DNA from 3 places in the Halomonas sp. A020 genome. Region 2 is predicted to be linked to each of the others. Evidence: predicted binding sites of a transcription regulator. Region 2 holds the regulator's gene; each other region holds the start of a gene.

Region 1 (6,465 bases), 1.1 Mb from region 2:
TAGTAGTCATTGGATTTACGCGACAGCGGCGGAATCCGCGAGACAACCACCGCAGCAATTAAGCCCGACACCACGACGGTAAAGTAGAACGGCACGAACAGGTGATTGAGATTGACGAAATTGACTACTAACAGACTAAAAGCGATGGAAGCGACAGAGAAGTTCGTTGCAATCACCGAGGCTTCGCGGCCATTGTAGTAGCCCTGCTCGTACTGTTGGGCAGTAATTAGCACACCCACCGTTCCCGACCCCATCCAAGAGGCAGTCGCATCGATAGCGCTTCGCCCAGGTAAGTTGAAAATAATGCGAAACGGTTTGCGTACCATGGTGCCAATGAACTCCATGAAACCGAATTCGACCAGAAATGGCAGCAATACGGCAGCAAAGAAGAAAAAGGTCAACAACACAGGGGCTAAGTCATTGAGCATGACACCGCCGGTAAACGACGCAGTGACGAACTCAGGCCCAAACTGGAAAAAGGTCATGATGACAAAAACGGCGCCCAAGACCCGCATGGCTATCCAAATCGCGCCCACATTGAACATATCGTGGAAAGGCCCACTTTTCGCCCAGGCAGGTTGGGTGACTTTAACGTAGAGCGTCACGACGACTGACAGGCACAATACGAACAACGCGATAGCGGGTAAGGCGTCCTCCAGCAGAGATTGCAGCCCATCTGCCATGATCCCCATGCCAATATTGATCGAATCACCTATTTGGAAAGGCACCAAAAACAGCATTACCCCAATGATGGAAGGGATCAGAAACTTCAGTAAATCTCGGCTAGGGATGGGGGCCGTCGATGTCGGTTCTTCCGACTTCGCTTGAGAATGAGACATACGATTCACCTTTTGAGTGTGATTATTGGAGGTGGGCTGGCGGCGTCCGGAAGGGAAGCGAGGCTTCCCTTCTCATGTATTGTCATCTGCGCCTTGTTAGGTCGGCGCTTGGTGCAGGGCACTTTTGCAGGCAGCGCTTACGGGCGGCGTTGCGCTGCGGGCAGTACGCAGAGCATTTCATAAAGCAGCGTGGCGCCCATTAGCGCCGTGTTGCCGCTGGGGTCGTACGGCGGCGACACTTCCACTAGATCGCCACCAACGATATTCAAGCCCGCAGCGCCCCGCACGATTTCCAAGCCTTGGGCAGAGGTCAGCCCGCCCATCTCCACGGTGCCGGTGCCAGGGGCAACGGAGGGATCCAACCCGTCGATATCAAAACTGATATACACCGGGGTATCGCCCATTTGCTCACGCACTTCGGCCATCAGTGGGGCCAGCGAGCGGTACCAGCACTCCTCGGCGGGCACTACGCGGAAACCCTGTTCGCGGCACCAGTCGAAATCTTCCGGGGCATAGCCGGTTCCACGCAGGCCGATTTGCACGACCTTGTTATGAGCCAGCAGCCCTTCCTCTTGGGCGCGGCGGAACGGCGTGCCATGGGCAATCGGCTCACCGAACATATGCTCGTTCACATCCGCATGGGCATCGATATGAATCAAGCCCACCGGGCCATGCTTTTTGGCCATGGCGCGTAGAATCGGCAGCGTCAGCGTGTGCTCGCCCCCTAGCGTGAGAGGAATGCAGTCATGCTTCAGCACGTCGTCGTAGAAGGCGGTGATGATGTCGACGCTTTTCGGCAGATGAAAGGTGTTGATGGGCACGTCACCGATATCGGCGATCTGAAGACGCTCGAAGGGAGCTGCCCCCGTGGCCATGTTGAAGGGGCGCAACATGCGCGACTCATCGCGAATCTGGCGTGGCCCCAGGCGGGTACCGGGGCGGTTCGATGTACCGATATCCATGGGAATGCCGATAAACGCTGCATCCAGCCCTTCGGCACTCTCTTGTGTGGGCAGGCGCATCATGGTGGCAGGGCCTGCAAAGCGCGGCATGGTGTTGCCGCCCAGCGGCTGATTGAATTCCGACATCGTTCTCTCCTTGGATTTATTGTGGCCAGCCTGAAGGGCTCGGCGCTTCAGCGATTTATCCAGCTCATACCGCTCATGCATCGTTGATGCACAGATCAGTGCACAGACCATGCCAAGTCACCTGCGCTGATAAGTAGGGAGGTTTACCGCCCCATCGATGCAAAAATGAATCGCAACGCTAATGAAACGATGCAAAAATGAATCAACGAGTCATATTTGCATTGTCCTGTTCATCCAACGATACAAAAGCGGGTGCGGTAGATAAGGAGGGACGCATGAGTGAAATCGACAGGCGCGTACTGCAAACCATTGTGGAAACCGCGAATGACCACTTTTTTATTGTCAGTGGCGACGGTCAAATCTTGGATATAAGCCCAGGTGCCGAGGCGGTGTACGGCGTCTCGCGGGAAGAGCTGCTCTCCAGCAGCGTTCAACAGCTGCAGGCGGCCGGCGTTTTGAAACCTTCCATCACCCTGGAAGTGATGCGCACCCGCCAGCCCGCTCAGCTAATGCAAATCACCGGCACGGGTCGCCGCGTCATCGCAGAAGCCTACCCGGTGTTCGTCAACGGCACGCTAGAGCGCATTATCAGCCGCTCAAGAGATCTCACCGACTTACAGCTTCTGCAGGACGAGTACGCCCTGCTACAAAAACGCTTTAGCGAACACTTAAAGCGCAGCCAGGCCGCGCCCGATGCCGAAGAGCAGGCGTTGGATGACGCGTTGGATAACCTGCAGGTCAGAAGCCATGTGATGCGGGAAATCGCCCTGCTGCTCAAGCGTGTCGCGCCGTCGGATGCCAACGTGCTGATGCTCGGCGAATCAGGCGTCGGCAAGACCGCGTTCGCCAAGCAGCTACACCGGTGGAGCCAGCGCTGCGACGGCCCCTTTATTGAAGTGAACTGCGCGGCAATCCCGGAAAATCTGTTTGAGTCCGAAATGTTTGGCTATCAGCCCGGCGCCTTCAGCGGTGCAGCCCGGCAAGGCAAAGCGGGGCTGTTAGAGCAGGCCGAAAGCGGCACGCTGTTTCTGGACGAAATCGGCGAGCTGCCGCTATTGATGCAAACCAAGCTGCTTAAAGTCATTCAGGATGGCAGCCTGACGCGCCTGGGTGATACGCGCTCCCGTCGGGTCGATTTTCGCTTGGTCGTGGCAACCAATCAGGATTTGGGCAAACAGGTAGAAGCGGGGCGTTTCCGCCTCGACCTTTACTACCGTCTCAACGTCATCCCGGTCACTCTGCCACCGCTGCGCGACCGACGTGAGGATATTCCCGTCCTGGTTGAAGCGTGTTTAAACCGGCTCAACCAGCGCTATGGGCGGCAGAAAATTCTCGGTAATCACGTATGGTCGACCCTCATGGGCAGCGACTGGCCGGGTAATGTCAGGGAGCTGGAAAACTGGCTGGAGAGAGCCTGGCTTTCAAGCCCCACCGATCAAATTGAAGTGCCTGCAACGCAGGCCTATATCGAACAGCATACCCACCGCTTGGCGAATGTATCTGCTTCACCTATCGCGGCACCGCTCGCCTCAGGCGAAAGCTTGAAAGAGTACCTAGAGCGGTTAGAGCGGGACGCGCTACGAACGTTGTGTCACACGCTGCCCAGCACCTACGCCATCGCCAAGCGGCTGGGTATCAGCCAATCCAGCGTCGTACGCCGGTTGCAGCGTTACGGCATTAACATCTCTCGTTGATGCTTAGCCCCATACGTCACACCCCTGCCACACGAGCGTCATTCAACCGCAACACCTCCATCACATGATTGACCGATAAGCCCACGGCCAATCTTGGAGGTGCTATGTCACAACAGCCGCAAATACGCCTTCAAAGCGTTTCCAAGCACTGGGGCGCGACCACGGCAGTCAACGACATTTCCTTCGACATTCAGCCTGGGCAGTTCGTCATCCTGCTGGGGCCGTCAGGCTGTGGAAAATCCACCACGCTGCGCATGATCGCAGGTTTGGAAGAAGCCAGCAGCGGGGAGATTCATATTGGTGAGCGCGATGTGACACGCCTGCCACCTGGCGACCGTGGGCTGAGCATGGTGTTTCAGTCCTATGCGCTATTTCCGCATTTGAGCGTGGCCGACAACATCGTCTTTGGCCTGCGCAGCCGGAAGGTAGCGAAGGCAGAACGGCAGCAGCGCCTGGCCCAGGTGGCCGAGCTGGTGGACCTGACGGATTACCTGCACCGCAAACCGGCCCAGCTTTCCGGCGGCCAGCGTCAGCGGGTGGCGCTGGCGCGAGCGATTATCTCAGAGCCCCCCATCTGTTTGATGGATGAGCCGCTGTCCAACCTCGATGCGCGGCTGCGCAGCGATATGCGCAGGGAGATCAAAGCCCTGCAATCACGACTCGATATGACGGTGGTTTACGTCACTCACGATCAGGTGGAGGCCATGAGCATGGGAGACCGTGTGATCTTGATGCAACAAGGACATATCGTGCAGGACGGCACACCCGACGAACTTTATAACCAGCCCGCCAGCGCTTTTGCTGCCAGCTTTATTGGCAGCCCGGCCATGAACCTTTTGCCTCTAGTGCAAGGTGACCAGGGGGCCGTTATCGAGGGCGAACCCTCGACCCCAGTGGCTCCCATGGAGGCCGCCGGGGGGCAGCTGGGCGTGCGCCCTGAAGATATCGAACTGCGCCCAGCATCCGAGGCAGGCATTCCGGCCCAGGTACTCAGTGATGAGTACTTAGGTGCCGACACGATTGCCCATGTCGCCGTCGGCAATCACACCGTGCGCGTTCGCCTTAGCGGTAAGCAAGCGCTCTCGGGTAAGCCCTGCAAACTCTACTGGACGCCAGATAGCGCCCATTTGTTTGATCAACAGGGTCTGCGTCAGCAAGCGTTAGCGCCTCTTGCCTTACCCGCTTCGCATCGAAGCGTACCGCGCCCGCCCGCCGTGGGCTCTTTCCAACACTGACCGCTCTCATCCTGACAACATCACAAACACTTGTGGAGTCTCTCATGCGTTCTCAGTTCTCTTTTGCAATGACAGCCATCGCCGCAGCACTGTTAGGTGCCGGTCACGCCAGCGCTAACAGTGTCGACTTGACGATGTACTACCCTGTTTCCGTAGGTGGCGCACTGACCGAGGTCGTTGACAACTTGGTGGACGAGTTCGAAAGCGAACACCCGGATATCAACGTAGAAGCCATCTACGCAGGCAACTACGACGACACTCGCGTGCGCGCCATGTCCGCCATGGAAGCGGGCGATACGCCTCAGCTCTCGGTGCTGTTCTCCATCGACCTGTACGAGCTGATCGAGCAGAACGCCATCGTGGCCTTTGATGACCTCATCGACACCGAGGAAGAGCAAGCGTGGCTGGATAGCTTCTACCCCGGGCTGATGGAGAACGGTCAGTTGGATGGCAAGACCTACGGTATCCCCTTCCAGCGCTCCACCATCGTGCTGTTCTGGAACAAGGACGCCTTTGCAGCCGCTGGCCTGGACCCGGAAACGCCGCCGGAAAACTGGGAAGAGATGGCCGAGATGGCGGCTGCCGTGCGCGAAGCCTCGAACGGAGAACAATGGGGCGTGATGGTACCGTCCACCGGCTACCCCTACTGGATGTTCCAGGCGTTCGCCTTCCAGAACGGCCATCGCCTGATGAACGACGATGGCACCGAGGTCTATTTTGACGACCCGGCCGCCATCGAAGCTCTCGAATACTGGGTGTCGCTGGCTACCGAGCACGATGCCATGCCTAGCGGCACCATCGAGTGGGGCACTCTGCGCCAGAACTTCCTAGAGCAGTCCACCGCCATGATGTGGCACACGACGGGTAACCTGACCGCCGTACGCAACGAGGCCAATTTCGAATTTGGCGTCGCCATGCTGCCCATGAAGACCCAGCGCGGCAGCCCCACTGGCGGCGGCAATTTCTACATCTTTGAAGATGCCAGCGAAGAAGAGCAGCGCGCGGCGATGACCTTCATCCGCTGGATGACCGCGCCCGAGCGTGCCGCCGCATGGTCGATCGAGACCGGCTACATGGGCGTTAGCCCCGCCGCTTACGAAACCGACGCGCTACAACGCTATGTGGCAGAGTTCCCACCCGCAGCGGTCGCCCGTGACCAGCTGGAACACGGCACGGCGGAGCTTTCCACCTACCAAGGTGGCCGCATTCGCCGCGCCCTGGATAACGCTGTACAAGCGGCGCTGACCGGACAGATGTCGCCAGAAGAAGCACTTAGCCAAGCACAACAAGAAGCCGACAGCGTGTTGCGCCGCTACGCACGCTAATCGTCAGACATATGACTGTTCGCCGGGGCATGCCCCGGCTTTTCCAACGTCTGGTACTGCTCTATGTCATTCAACGACCACCGCAACATGCAGCTCTATGGCGCGCTTCTGCTGCTACCCGCTGCGGTGCTGCTGACAACGTTTGCCTATTTGCCGACCGTTTCTACGGTCATTAACAGCCTTTTCTTACCCGGCTTCCGCGGTGCGCCCCCTGAATTCGTAGGCATCGAGAACTATCAGGTGCTGTTCGATGACCCAACGTTTTGGCAGGTAGCCCGCAATAA
Region 2 (6,465 bases):
GCAAGCTGCTCGATCATATAAACGGACCGGTGTTGGCCGCCCGTGCAGCCAATGGCCACGGTCATATAGCTGCGATGGCTATTTTGATAAGCCGGTAGCCACTTCTCCAGCCACGTTTCAATATCGCTTGCCATGGCCTCTACCACGGGGTAGCCGCTCAAGAAGTCGATGATGTTGGCGTCGCGACCGGTATATTGGCGCAGAGTAGGGTCCCAATAAGGATTGGGCAAGCAGCGTACGTCGAACACGAGGTCGGCATCCAGCGGAACGCCGCGTTTGTAGCCAAAGGACTCGAAGGTGAGCGTCAGTTGATGCTGGCGCTGATGAGCTACTTGGTCGGTAATGCGGCGTCGCAGATCGTGTACGGAGAGTCGAGACGTATCGATCAATAAATCGGCGAGGTCGCGAATGTCATTCAGCGTCTCTTCTTCTTTGTTGATCGCTTCTTCCAGCGTCATGTCGCTATCACGGGTGAGGGGATGACGACGGCGGGTGGCCGAGTAACGCTCCAGCAAAATACGCGCATCGGTTGTCAGGTAGATCACCTGAAAACGAATTTCCCGGTGGCGCAATTCTTCAAGTAGCGCTGGCAGACGCTCCAGCGCAGTAGGTAAGTTGCGTGCGTCGATACTGACGGCAATCCGGGTGCGCTCACCCTGGGCGCGCAACTCGTCGATAAGCGAGCCCAACAGCATGGCAGGCAAGTTATCGATCGCGTAATAGCCAAGATCTTCCAGCGCTTGTAAGGCGATAGACTTACCGGAACCTGAACGGCCGCTAATGATCACCAGTTGCATAGCGTCTCTCTTGGCGTTTGAGCGTAAGAAGTAAAGACAAATTGAAGGAGTAGATCTGTTACGCAGCTTGTTCGCGTATCTTGGCCGTTATCAGCGTCAACAGTTCTTTTTGGCTGCCTGCTTTGCGCAGCTGTTGGCGAGTATCGGCGTCGTTCATGATCGTCGCGACTTGTCCGAGCAAAGCAAGGTGCGTGTCATCGGCTTCTTCAGGCACCAGCAAAACGAACACGAGATCGACCGGGTCCCCATCGATGGCATCGAAATCGACGGGTTCCGCCAGTTTCAAAAAGCCAGCAATGGGGGCACTGCAGTGTGGGCTTCTTGCGTGGGGAATGGCAACACCGTTGCCAATCCCCGTGCTGCCAAGACGCTCGCGCCCAATCAAACGACTGAACACTTCTTGGCTGTCAAGGCTGGGCGTGTTTTGGGCGATGAAGGTGCTGAAAAACTCCAGCACCCGCTTTTTGCTGCCCCCGGGTACGTCATAAAGCACGCGCTCCGGGGGGAGAATGGTTTCCAACGTCATTGAGTTAACGCACGCCTGCGCCTTGAGCGCGAGCTTGTGCTTTTTCCTTGTGTTTGACGAGTTGACGATCGATTTTGTCCGCAAGGGCATCGATGGCAGCATACATATCGTTATCGAGTGCCTCGGCATGAAGGTCAGCACCGGCGGCATGTAGCGTGCACGTTGCCTGCTGGCGCTCCTTTTCGACAGATAAGGTCACTTGTACCGTGGTGATATTGTCGTAGTGTCGTTCGACGCGTTCCAGCTTTTCGTTAACGTAGTCACGCAAGGCGTCAGTCAGTTCAACGTGATGACCAGTGATGTTTACTTGCATTGACGTGCTCCTTATCCATCGGGCTGTACTTCGATTGTAACCCTTTTTACGCTATTGCAAAGCCCTTGCGGTGAGTTTGTCACGACCAAGCGTTTAACTAGCGTAAACGGCGGCGCTCGCTCGAAGAGGGAATGCCCATCGACTCGCGATATTTCGCGACGGTACGTCGTGCCACGCTTATTCCGCCCTCTTCGAGAAGCGTCACCAAGCGACTATCGGAGAGCGGTTTGCCTGAGGGCTCCTCTTGAATGAGCTTTTTGATACGTGCGCGAATGGCCGTGCTCGAGTGGCTGTCGCCGCCGTCTTGGCCACTGACTTGACTGGAGAAAAAGTATTTCAACTCGAACACGCCACGCGGTGTATGAATGAACTTCTGTGTCGTCACGCGTGAGATGGTCGACTCATGCATCTCTACGGCTTCGGCGATGTCGGCCAAGATCAGTGGCTTCATGGCCTCTTCGCCGTGCTCTAGAAAGCCAATTTGGCGAGCGATGATTTCACGCCCCACGCGCAGCAAGGTGTCATTGCGGCTAGAGAGGCTTTTGATCAGCCAGCGCGCTTCTTGAAGGTGCTCTTTCAAGAACTGGTTGTCCTGGCTCTTGTCGGCGCGTTTGATCAAGCTGGCGTAGTCGGGTTGGATGCGTAGCCGTGGAAGAGCGTCCGGGTTGAGCTCTAAATGCCAGCCTTCGTTGTCATGGCGCACGACCAGATCGGGAGTGATGTAGCTATCGTCGGTCACGCCGTAGGCGCTGCCGGGTCGGGGATCGAGGCTGCGAATTAATCGAATGACGTCATCCAGCTGTTCATCGTCCAGGCTCAAACGGCGCTTGAGGAGGCGCATATCGTCTTTGCCTAGCGCCTCCAAAAACTGTCGTACCAGCCGTTTGGCTGGCATCAATAGCGGGGTGTCTTCCGGCAACGCAGCAAGTTGAAGCATCAGACATTCGCGCAGGTCGCGAGCGAACACGCCGGTCGGCTCGAACTGCTGCAAGCGCAGTAGGGTATTTTCCACTTCCCGTTGGCTCAAGCCGTCATGACCTTGTGCTTTGAGCCCTTCACGAATGTCGTTGAGCGGCTGGGTAAGATAACCATTGGCGTCCAGCGCATCGATCAGGCTCTCCGCAATTGCATATTCCCGTGAGCTGACATCGGTCATGGCCAGTTGCCACAGCAAATGGCCATGCAGGCTTTGGCCAGCGGCTTGGCGCTCGAAGTCGGGTCCTTCGCTACCACCGCTCAGACTGCCCATGTCTTGGTAGGTGTCCGACCAGTCGCTGTCGACGGAGAGTTCGTTGGGAATGCTGTCAGACCACTCGGCCTCTTGCGGCTCGCTGACTGCCTGTTCCCCAAACTCGTCCTCTTGCTCGAGCATAGGGTTGGCGTCAAGTGCTTGCTGAATTTCTTGACGGAGGTCCAGCGTAGAGAGCTGCAGCAGGGCAATGGCCTGTTGCAGCTGGGGTGTCATGGTCAGCTGTGTGCCGATACGCAATTGGAGAGAAGCTTTCATGACCATCTGAGAACCACTCGTTAATCAGAAAGCTCCACCCTAGAGCGAGTTATGGCTAGGTGCAAGTGCAATAAGCATGCCACTAAAAGAAAAGTTTGGTCAGGCCTCGGTTTAGAGCCGGAAATCAGCGCCCAGATAGACGTCGCGGACCTTTTGGTTATTGAGAATCTCCTGGGCGTTTCCACTGGCGATGATGTGGCCATCGCCAACGATGTAGGCGATATCGCAAATATCCAGGGTTTCACGCACGTTGTGGTCGGTGATCAAGACGCCGATGTGGCGTTTTTTGAGTGCGCGGATAATGGTTTTGATTTCGCCGACCGAAATAGGGTCGACCCCTGCAAAGGGTTCGTCGAGTAGAATGAACGCGGGCTCGGTGGCCAGCGACCGCGCGATCTCTACTCGACGGCGCTCGCCTCCTGAGAGGCTCATGCCTAGGTTGTCACGAATATGGGTGATATGAAAATCTTCGAGCAGTGACTCCAGGCGAGCTTCTCTGGCACTGCGATCGAGCGTTTTGCGCGTCTCGAGGATGGCCATGATGTTATCGGCTACCGAGAGCTTGCGAAAAATGGAGGCCTCTTGGGGAAGATACCCAATGCCTGCCATGGCGCGTTCGTGCATGGGCGCGTGGGTCAAATCCAGATCGTCGATACCCACATTGCCCGCATCGGATTTGACCAGTCCGACGATCATGTAAAACGAGGTGGTTTTACCGGCTCCATTGGGGCCCAACAGTCCAACGACACTGCCCTGGGCGATTTCCAGGTTGATGTCCTTGACGACACGGCGGCGTTTGTAGCTCTTCGCTAGGTGGTGGGCGTAGAGCGTTTTGACAGGTGCGGAATCTGCAGACGTTGATGCTGCCACGTGTGGGCGCTCCCTATTGTTCCGGCTGAAGGGTCATGCGAATGCGCTGGTTGTCGCTACCGTTCACGTCGGAGCGAGCTTGCACCACTTCCTGGTCGATGAAGTACTCCAGGCGGCCCCCTTGAAAGCGGTCGCCTTGCTGGGTCAGTTCGGCTTGGTCGATCAGCTCCACGCGGCGTTCGGCGACATGATAGATGATGCGCCGTGCCCAACCTTCCATGGGGGTCTCCTGGTCGTCGAGACGATTGCGCAAGTAGGCACGCTCACCCGTGGCAATGGCTTGAGAAAGTTCCCCTGCATCATTGCGCTGAATCTCGACGCGTTCGCCGCGCAATTGCATTTCGCCTTGACGAATATCCACGTTACCTGAGTAAACTGCGGTGCCCGCGCGCTGGTCGAGGTCCAGGCGGTCGGCTTCTACTTCGATGGGTGCTTGGCTTTGCGCCATGGCAGCCGTCGCCAGCGGTAGCGTTAAAGCAAAGAGGGTGCTGCGGAGAGAGGCATTCATCGCGACTCCTAGGGGGTACGAGTGGCCGGCGGATGCACGCCGCGCACGTTGTTGGTCAGGCGGACCTGGCTGTCATCCAGCCAAACGTCCATGCGGGAAGCTTCCATACGCTGAGGGGGCTGCTGCAACAGCACGGGCGTAGTGCTCCAGGCGTGGCGGGTCACGCCATCGTAGTTGAGTTGCTGTGTATCGAGCTGCCAACCCTCTTCAGGCGCGAGCAGCCGGGCAGACCCGCGCAGCGTCAAGGCCTGAGTATCGGTATTCAGGGTGCCGGTATCCGCGGTCGCCAACCACTCCCGCTGTTCGCTATCGAACAGCGTAGCACGTGGCGACACGACATCTGTCATGGCCGTTTGAGGTGTATGCACTAGCCGGGGAGTGACCAGCGACTGCTGAATCGTCCCCGATTCCCCAAATAGGGTGATTTCGGCATTCTCTAATACATGACCTGGCTCCTGAGCGCGCGCTTGCTCGTCGATATCTCGCTCTTGGGCGCTGCGCGGGTCGAGCCAAACCAAAAGCATGCCCAGGACGACGACCAGTGCCGTTACCCAAACTCGTTTTCTGAGCTTTACGCCCATCATGAGTGCCTGTGAAGATAGGTGTCGAGTACGGCATCCCAATGCCCTTGGGAGGTGAGCAGCGTATCGCAAATTTCACGCACCGCGCCGTGCCCGCCCAGCCGTTCGGTGATCCAATCGGCGTGGGTATGCATATAATCGGGTGCATTGGGGACCGTGATGCCAACGCCTGCGCGCTTGATGGGTGCCAAGTCTGGCAGGTCGTCCCCGCAGTAAGCGACTTGTTCGAGCGTAATATCCAGCCGCTGGCAGAGGGCTCGCAGGGTCGTGAGTTTGTCTTCGCAGCCTTGATGCACATGGCTGATACCTAGTGCCGCAGCGCGCTGGCTGACCATCGGCGAATCGCGGCCGGTGATGAGCGCCACATGAATGCCAACGCGTTTGAGCAGTTTCAAGCCATGCCCATCCTGAGTGTGAAACGCTTTGATCTCGATGCCGTCGGCTTGAAAGTAGAGTCGGCCGTCCGTCAAAACGCCATCTACGTCTAGCGCAAGTAGTTTTACGCGGCGGAGCCGGTCGAGTAGTGCATCGGGTAGGGCCATATAGCCTCCTTAACATCCATGGCAAAAAGCGTTATCACGCAGTTAAATCACACCGCTGGCCAGTAAGTCATGCATATGTAGCGCGCCGATGGGACGCTGTTGCTCGTCGACGACGGCCAGCGCGGTTATCCGGCTATCTTCCATAATACGTACCGCTTCGGCTGCTAGCACGTCAGGACCGATGCGTTTGCCTGGGCGCGTCATGACGTCGTCGACTCGCACATCGCGCAAGTCATGAAATTGGTCCAATGTGCGTCTCAGGTCACCGTCGGTATATACACCTGCCAAACGGCCTTCGCTATCGATGACGCAGGTGAACCCAAGCCCTTGGCGTGTGATCTCTAAAAGCGCATCGCGTAGCGGGCTACCCAATGCAACCTGAGGCAGCCGCGTGCCGTCGTGCATGAGATCGCGGACTCGCAGCAGCAGCCGCTTGCCGAGGCTTCCGCCCGGATGAGAGAGCGCAAAATCTTCCGCTGTAAAGCCACGTGCTTCAAGCAAGGCCACGGCAAGGGCGTCCCCCAGTGCTAGCGCGGCGGTGGTCGAGCTTGTCGGGGCAAGATCCAGCGGGCAGGCTTCGCGCTCGACGCCGCTGTCCAAATGGGCATCGGCGTGGCGTGCCAGGGTAGAGCCTGGACGTCCAGTCATGCTCACCAGCGGGGTGCCAAGCCTTTTAAGCAGAGGGAGTAGCGCCGTGACTTCAGCTGTTTCGCCGGAGTTAGAGAGCGCCAACACCACGTCGGTACGGGTGATCATACCGAGATCGCCGTGGCTGGCTTCACCTGGGTGTACGAAAAAGGCGGGCGTGCCGGTGCTTGCCA
Region 3 (6,465 bases), 1.3 Mb from region 2:
TGCTCTCGGCAGCAATGCGATCGGCGCGAGATTGATCGAAGCTCGCCCGCGCCTCCTCGACTTCGGTAATCGCAATCAAACCGACCTCGAACTGCTCACGGGCCTGCTCTAGCTGACGGCCGATAGCACGCTCCTGCGCTAACCGTGCTTCCAACACTTCATGAGCGCGTAGAATATCGAAGTAGGCACTGGCCACATCGATCAACAGCTGCTGCTCGGTGGCGGCCAGCAGATAGACCTGCTGATCGATCTGACGCTCTGCCTGAGTGACTTCCTGCCGTGTCACCGCATTGAATAGAGCCTGGGTGGCTTCTAACGTCAAAGAGACCGTGTTGTAGCTATCGTCACTGACGCCGACACCCGCATTAGCCCCTGCTCCGGTACCGGCACCACGGGCCGAGCCTTGACTCTCGAACTGCTCGTTATGCACAGCGCTGCCAGAGGCGTTCACTTGAGGCAGCAGTCCACCGCGGGCGACGTCACGCGCCGCTTCGACGCTTGAAAACTCAGACCGCGCAGAGGCCAGAGCCGCATTGTTATTCAGCGCGTCACGGGTAATGGTCACCAAATCGGCCGCTTGGGCGGGCGCGATAAAGGACGCCGTGAGTACTGCCAACAATAGGGGGCGGAAGGGGGCATTGACTGCCCAGTGTGCTAGTCGCATGGGATTGCCTCTAGGTGTCAACGTAAGACGGCGCAGCAGAGCACCATTATGAAAGAGTGGCATTATAGTTACATTCATGTATGTATGCTAGACTTGAAGTTGCCTGATTTGTGTGTACAAACGGATGTCAAGCAGATCCTCCCTAACCTTAGTCCAAAGCATCGTTGGCTGACGTACTTTTGCGCTGGCGTCTGCGATATTGCCGAGGATCGATGCCCCATTTTTGCAGTCGCGAAGTGAGGGTGGTGGGCTTCATGCCCAACAGCTCAGCCGCTCCTCCCGCCCCAGACACCTTTCCGTTTGCGGCTTTCAACGCTTTTAGTGCATTGCACCGCTGCTGATGGCACAGCGCTTGCTCGGTGAGCAGGTGGTCGGGCAACTCGCTACTATCGTGCGACGTTTCGTTGAACGCCGTGTGACGAGATAGTGGCTCTACCAACAAAAGGTCATCGAAAGAGAGCCGCTGATCTTGCGTCACGATTACCTGACGCTCGATGACGTTCTCCAACTCGCGAATATTGCCGGGCCAGGGATAACGCGTGAGGACATCAAGTTGCGCAGGCGGTATTCGTACCCCAGGTTTGTTGAACTTCAGGCAGGCGCGATGCAAGAAGTGGCGGGCCAGCAGCGGCACGTCTTCGATGCGTTTGCGCAGTGGAACGGAGTCGATGGGAAAGACGTTCAATCGGAAGTAGAGATCCTCGCGAAACTGCCCGGCATCGATCATCTCTTTTAACTCACGATTGGTCGCCGCAATCACCCGCACATCCACTTCGCGGGTACGGTTATCCCCCACCCGCTCGAACTGCTGATCCTGCAATACGCGCAGCAGCTTGCTCTGCAGCTCTAATGGGATTTCCCCTACTTCATCCAGGAACAGCGTGCCGCCATGGGCCAATTCAAAGCGTCCCGGACGGTCTTGCACCGCGCCGGTAAAGGCGCCTTTCACGTGACCGAAGAACTCACTCTCGAAGAGGTCGCGGGGAATCGCGGCACAGTTCACGCGGATCAACGGCCGGTCGCTGCGAGTACTACCTGCGTGAATTGCCCGGGCAATCAGTTCTTTGCCAGTACCTGACTCGCCGCTAATCAGCACGTTAGCGCTGGTCGGCGCGACCATGGCAATCTGCTGAGTCAGCTTGGCCACCGCCGGGCTGTTGCCGACGATATTGCGGTGGTTCACTTCGGCTTTGATCTCTTCTTGCAGATACTGGTTCTCTAGCTCCAAGCGGCGTTTGAGCGACTCCACCTCTTCTAGCGCATCGCGTAGCTGCTGCTCGGCACGTTTACGCTCGCGAATATCGCGAAACAGGACCACCGCTCCCACTAATCGGCCCATTTCGAAAATCGGCGTGCTGGTGTACTCCACGGGAATGGCCTCGCCATTTTTATGCCAGAACACTTCGTCATCCACATGGTGCACTTGACCATCACTAAACGAGGCATGGATAGGGCACTGCTGGACGGGGAAGTGGCTGCCATCGGCGTGGGTATGATGAAACATCAGATGCGCATCGTGGCCCACCATATCCTCCGTACTCCAGCCAAGAATGCGCTCGGCGGCCGGATTGACGAAGGTGGTTTTGCCATCGGCATCCAGGCCGTAAATGCCCTCCCCGGCCGCGCTGAGAATCAGCTGGTTCTGCTTTTCGATACGCTCGAACACCTGCTCGACCCGCTGCCAGCCCACCTCCCCTTGCCGGTGCTGTCGGCTAAGCTCGGCCTTGGCACGACGCTGTTCGGCCTTGTTGCGATCGATCAACGTCAACAATAGCTGCGATTCGCTCTGCAAGCGTTGGCCATAGACTTCGACACGACGAGGTTGGCGGGCGCTATCCAGCAGCACTAAATCATCCGACCACCCTTGCCCGGTCGTTAGTACCTCGTCGGTAAAGCTGACCCATAGCGGCAGTGAGGCGCTCAAGCGGTGACTGAAGGGGGTGGTGAGGGTTTGATCACGCGCTAGGAGCAGCAAGTGGCAGGCGGCAGGGTTGGCATCGATCAGGGAATCGCTAAGCGGATCGACGATGATCATGGCCAGCGGCGTATGGCTGGCCATATGCGTTAAGGGCGTTTCGATGATCGAGGAGTGGGAAGTGCCACGCATCACAGGCTCCTTGGCAGCCAGCTGGACGACTCTCTTTCCATACAAACAGCGGGCCAATCACGAATTTTCGTTATTTAAACAACGAAATATCGTCATTGACGAAAAATCGTGACGAATTCGTTGACTCAGCGACTGCCTTCTCACACCAGTAACCCTATGACTCATCGACAAAAACATCAGAAAAACTCGTTTTGGCATATAAGTCGCTATCTATGGACATAGCGCCGCAGGGAATCGTTACGCACCAAGACGGCGCAGCTTAAACCCCTTTTGCTCCTGTGAGGTGAACGTCCATGAAAGAGAACAACGACCCCAGCAGTCTTGGCAACCCGTTCGATCATCGCCAATCACTGATTCACGGACGACAGTGCGATTGCCATCAGTGCTCCCCCTCCCAACCCAACAGCGCTAGGTCCCCGCATCAGACAAACGCAGTGGCACCATCGTTAACGCCAAGCAGCGCCGATGACGTTATGGATCGAGTGGTCGAAAGCGCCTTAATACGCGGCATGTTTGGCCATAGCGACATGCACCGCCGTCAGTTCATGAAGCTGGTGGGTGGCGGCACGGCCGCCGCGGCGTTAGCGAGCCTGTTCCCCCTAGATTCGATCAAAGCCGCCGTCAAAGAGAGTTTAGGTCCGCTCGAGAAAACCCAGCTTAATGTGGGCTTCGTTCCCATTACCTGCGCTACCCCCATCATCATGGCCCACCCCATGGGTTTTTATGAGCGCTACGGCCTGGATGTCTCGGTCATCAAAACCGCGGGGTGGGCAGTGGCGCGGGATAAATCCCTTAACCGCGAATACGACGCGGCGCACATGCTAACGCCCATGCCATTGGCCATGACCCTCGGTGCGGGTTCCACGCCCGAGCCATTCATCATGCCAGCGGTAGAAAACATCAACGGTCAGGCCATCGTGCTACATAACGACCACCTGGATAAGCGCGATCCGCAGCAGTGGAAAGGCTTTACCTTTGGCGTACCGTTCGAGTACTCCATGCACAACTTCCTACTGCGCTACTATGTCGCCGAGCACGGCTTGGATCCGGATCAAGATATTCAAATTCGCGTGATTCCGCCGCCCGAGATGGTCGCCAACCTGCGGGCAGGCAACATCGACGGCTTCTTATCACCCGACCCCTTCAACCAGCGCGCGGTATTCGAACGCATCGGCTTCATTCATCTGCTGACCAAAGAGATTTGGGACGGACACCCCTGCTGCGCCTTTGCCACCAGCGCCCGCTTTGCCCGCGAGAACCCGAACACCTACGGCGCTTTGCTTCGCGCGATTATCGACGCGACACAGTACTCCTCCGACCCTGCCAACCGCTCAGAGATTGCCGAAGCCATTGCTCCGACGAATTACCTGAACCAGCCGGTCACGGTCATAGAGCAAGTACTCACCGGGCGCTTTGCCGACGGTTTGGGCGGCGTACAGAACGTGCCCGACCGCATCGATTTCGACCCCTTCCCCTGGCACTCCATGGCGGTCTGGATCCTGACGCAGATGAAGCGCTGGGGCTATATCGAAGGCGACGTGGATTATCAGCAGATCGCTCGGGACGTGTATCTGGCTACCGATGCGCAGACCGTGATGCGCGAGCTGGGCTATGAAGCGCCCGAAGAGACCGCCCGCAACTACCAAATCATGGGCAAGACCTTTGATTACACCCAGCCCGAAGCGTACGTCGACAGCTTCGCCATTCGGAGGGGTTAACCATGGACCGCACCACTACCGAGTGGAAATTGAGCCTAAACGTTCGCGCCACGATTCTTGCCATCATGTTGCTGGTCGTGGGTCTGGGCATCTGGGAAGGGTTGAATCAATCCCCGCTCATGGGGGGAGGTGCCGAGCTGAGCGAATACGAGCAGCTGCTGGCCGGGGCCGATGAGAGCGCTAAAGTACCGCCACCTTCAGAAATCGCCGTCAAAGCGTGGCAAGAGCTTTCGAACCCTTTTTATGATGCAGGCCCCAACGATAAAGGCATTGGCATTCAGCTGGGCTATTCGCTGTATCGCGTGCTCAGCGGCTATTTGCTGGCCGCGCTGGTGGCGATTCCCATTGGCTTTTTGATTGGCATGTCGCCGCTGGCGTACAGAGCGCTCAACCCGTTCATTCAGGTGTTGCGGCCCATCTCCCCGCTGGCCTGGATGCCGCTGGCACTGTTCATCATTCGCGATTCCGAAGCCTCCGCCATCTTCGTGATCTTTATCTGCTCCATTTGGCCCATGCTGCTCAACACGGCCTTTGGCGTGGCGGGCGTACGCAACGACTGGGTGAACGTGGCCCGCACCCACGAGCTGTCGTCGCTGCAAACGGCCTTCAAGGTCATTCTACCTGCGGCAGCGCCCACCATTCTGACCGGTATGCGGATCTCCATCGGCATCGCCTGGCTGGTCATCGTGGCCGCCGAGATGCTGGTGGGCGGTACGGGCATTGGCTACTACGTCTGGAACGAGTGGAACAACCTCGACCTGACCAGCGTGATCTTTTCCATCCTAATGATCGGCGTGGTGGGCATGCTGCTGGATATGTCGCTTGCCTATATTGCCCGCTTCGTCACTTACGCCGAATAAGGAGCCGACCATGAGTCATGCGTTCGTAGAGGTACAGAAAGCTGCCAAGCGCTTCCCAAGTGCCAGTAAAGAAGCCGAACCGCTGACGGTGTTCGAGAACATCAGTTTTCAGCTCGAGAAAGGCGAATTCGTGTGCATCATCGGCCACTCTGGCTGCGGTAAATCCACCATCATGAACGCGCTCGCCGGGCTGGATCAGTTCTCCGAAGGGTCCTTGGTGATGGAGAACAAAGAGATCAGCGGCCCAGGCCTCGAGCGCGGCGTGGTGTTCCAAAACTACAGCCTGCTGCCCTGGCTAACCGCGCTTGAAAACGTTCGCTTTGGCGTACGCGCCCGGTGGAAAACGTGGAGCGATCGAGAAGTTACCGACCACAGCATGAAGTACCTGGACATGGTCGGCTTGAAAGAAGTGGTGGACCGCAAGCCCTCCCAGCTCTCTGGCGGTATGCGTCAACGGGTGAGCATCGCCCGGGCGTTTGCCACCAAGCCCAAACTGCTGCTGTTGGATGAGCCGTTTGGCGCGCTGGATGCGCTGACCCGGGGCGTCATTCAAGACGAGCTGATCAACATCTGGAGCCAGGATCAGCAAACCGTGTTCATGATTACCCACGATGTGGACGAAGCGATCTTGCTGGCCGACCGCATCTTTTTGATGACCAACGGCCCCCAGGCGCGTATCGCCGAGGCGGTGGAGATCGATCTGCCACGGCCGCGCCAGCGGGCAAGTATCGTTAAACACCCGCACTTCTACACGATTCGTAACTACCTGGTCGACTTCCTGGTGAACCGCTCCGGCGAGCTGCGCACCCAGGAGTTCGACGGCCAAGGCCTGCGCTATCCCACACCGGTCAACCCGGTGCAACTAGCGACTGCCGAGGCCACCACGGTTTCAACCCCGGCAACCCCTGCCACCGAATCCCAAGAAAACCTAGTGAAGTTCACTCCCAAGGAGGTCCGTCATGGATAAGCTAGAAATGCGTCATACCCTGCTGGCTGCCAAGGCCCGCAAAAAACTGAGTTGGGACGACATTGCCAGCGCCGTCGGCATGTCGCCGGTGTGGGTCGCCTCTGCCTGCTACGGCATGAACAGCGCCAGCGCCGATATCGCTCATAAAC

What was found. Region 2 encodes sigma-54, which starts transcription at its own class of promoters, with help from an activator protein. Its sites were predicted from a motif close to TGGCACNNNNNTTGCTNT; they were not measured.
Region 1: speB (agmatinase) is a predicted target of sigma-54. The motif match lies at 2,025-2,042, and genes of this name have one in related genera.
Region 3: FRH_RS10900 (CmpA/NrtA family ABC transporter substrate-binding protein) is a predicted target of sigma-54. The motif match lies at 2,964-2,981, and genes of this name have one in related genera.

Annotation. Positions count from the first base shown of each region.
Region 1 covers NZ_AP022850.1:736,603-743,067, forward strand. The annotation lists gene FRH_RS03375 (YjiH family protein) at 1-839, opposite strand, end outside; gene speB (agmatinase) at 977-1,927, opposite strand; gene FRH_RS03385 (sigma 54-interacting transcriptional regulator) at 2,203-3,621, shown strand; gene FRH_RS03390 (ABC transporter ATP-binding protein) at 3,726-4,856, shown strand; gene FRH_RS03395 (ABC transporter substrate-binding protein) at 4,901-6,181, shown strand; gene FRH_RS03400 (sugar ABC transporter permease) at 6,245-6,465, shown strand, end outside.
Region 2 covers NZ_AP022850.1:3,630,490-3,636,954, reverse strand. The annotation lists gene rapZ (RNase adapter RapZ) at 1-797, opposite strand, end outside; gene ptsN (PTS IIA-like nitrogen regulatory protein PtsN) at 856-1,323, opposite strand; gene raiA (ribosome-associated translation inhibitor RaiA) at 1,328-1,636, opposite strand; gene FRH_RS17140 (RNA polymerase factor sigma-54) at 1,734-3,149, opposite strand; gene lptB (LPS export ABC transporter ATP-binding protein) at 3,255-4,013, opposite strand; gene lptA (lipopolysaccharide transport periplasmic protein LptA) at 4,027-4,521, opposite strand; gene lptC (LPS export ABC transporter periplasmic protein LptC) at 4,530-5,102, opposite strand; gene FRH_RS17120 (HAD hydrolase family protein) at 5,102-5,644, opposite strand; gene FRH_RS17115 (KpsF/GutQ family sugar-phosphate isomerase) at 5,687-6,465, opposite strand, start outside.
Region 3 covers NZ_AP022850.1:2,341,604-2,348,068, reverse strand. The annotation lists gene FRH_RS10910 (TolC family outer membrane protein) at 1-664, opposite strand, end outside; gene FRH_RS10905 (sigma 54-interacting transcriptional regulator) at 813-2,771, opposite strand; gene FRH_RS10900 (CmpA/NrtA family ABC transporter substrate-binding protein) at 3,206-4,489, shown strand; gene ntrB (nitrate ABC transporter permease) at 4,492-5,349, shown strand; gene FRH_RS10890 (ABC transporter ATP-binding protein) at 5,360-6,316, shown strand; gene cynS (cyanase) at 6,309-6,465, shown strand, end outside.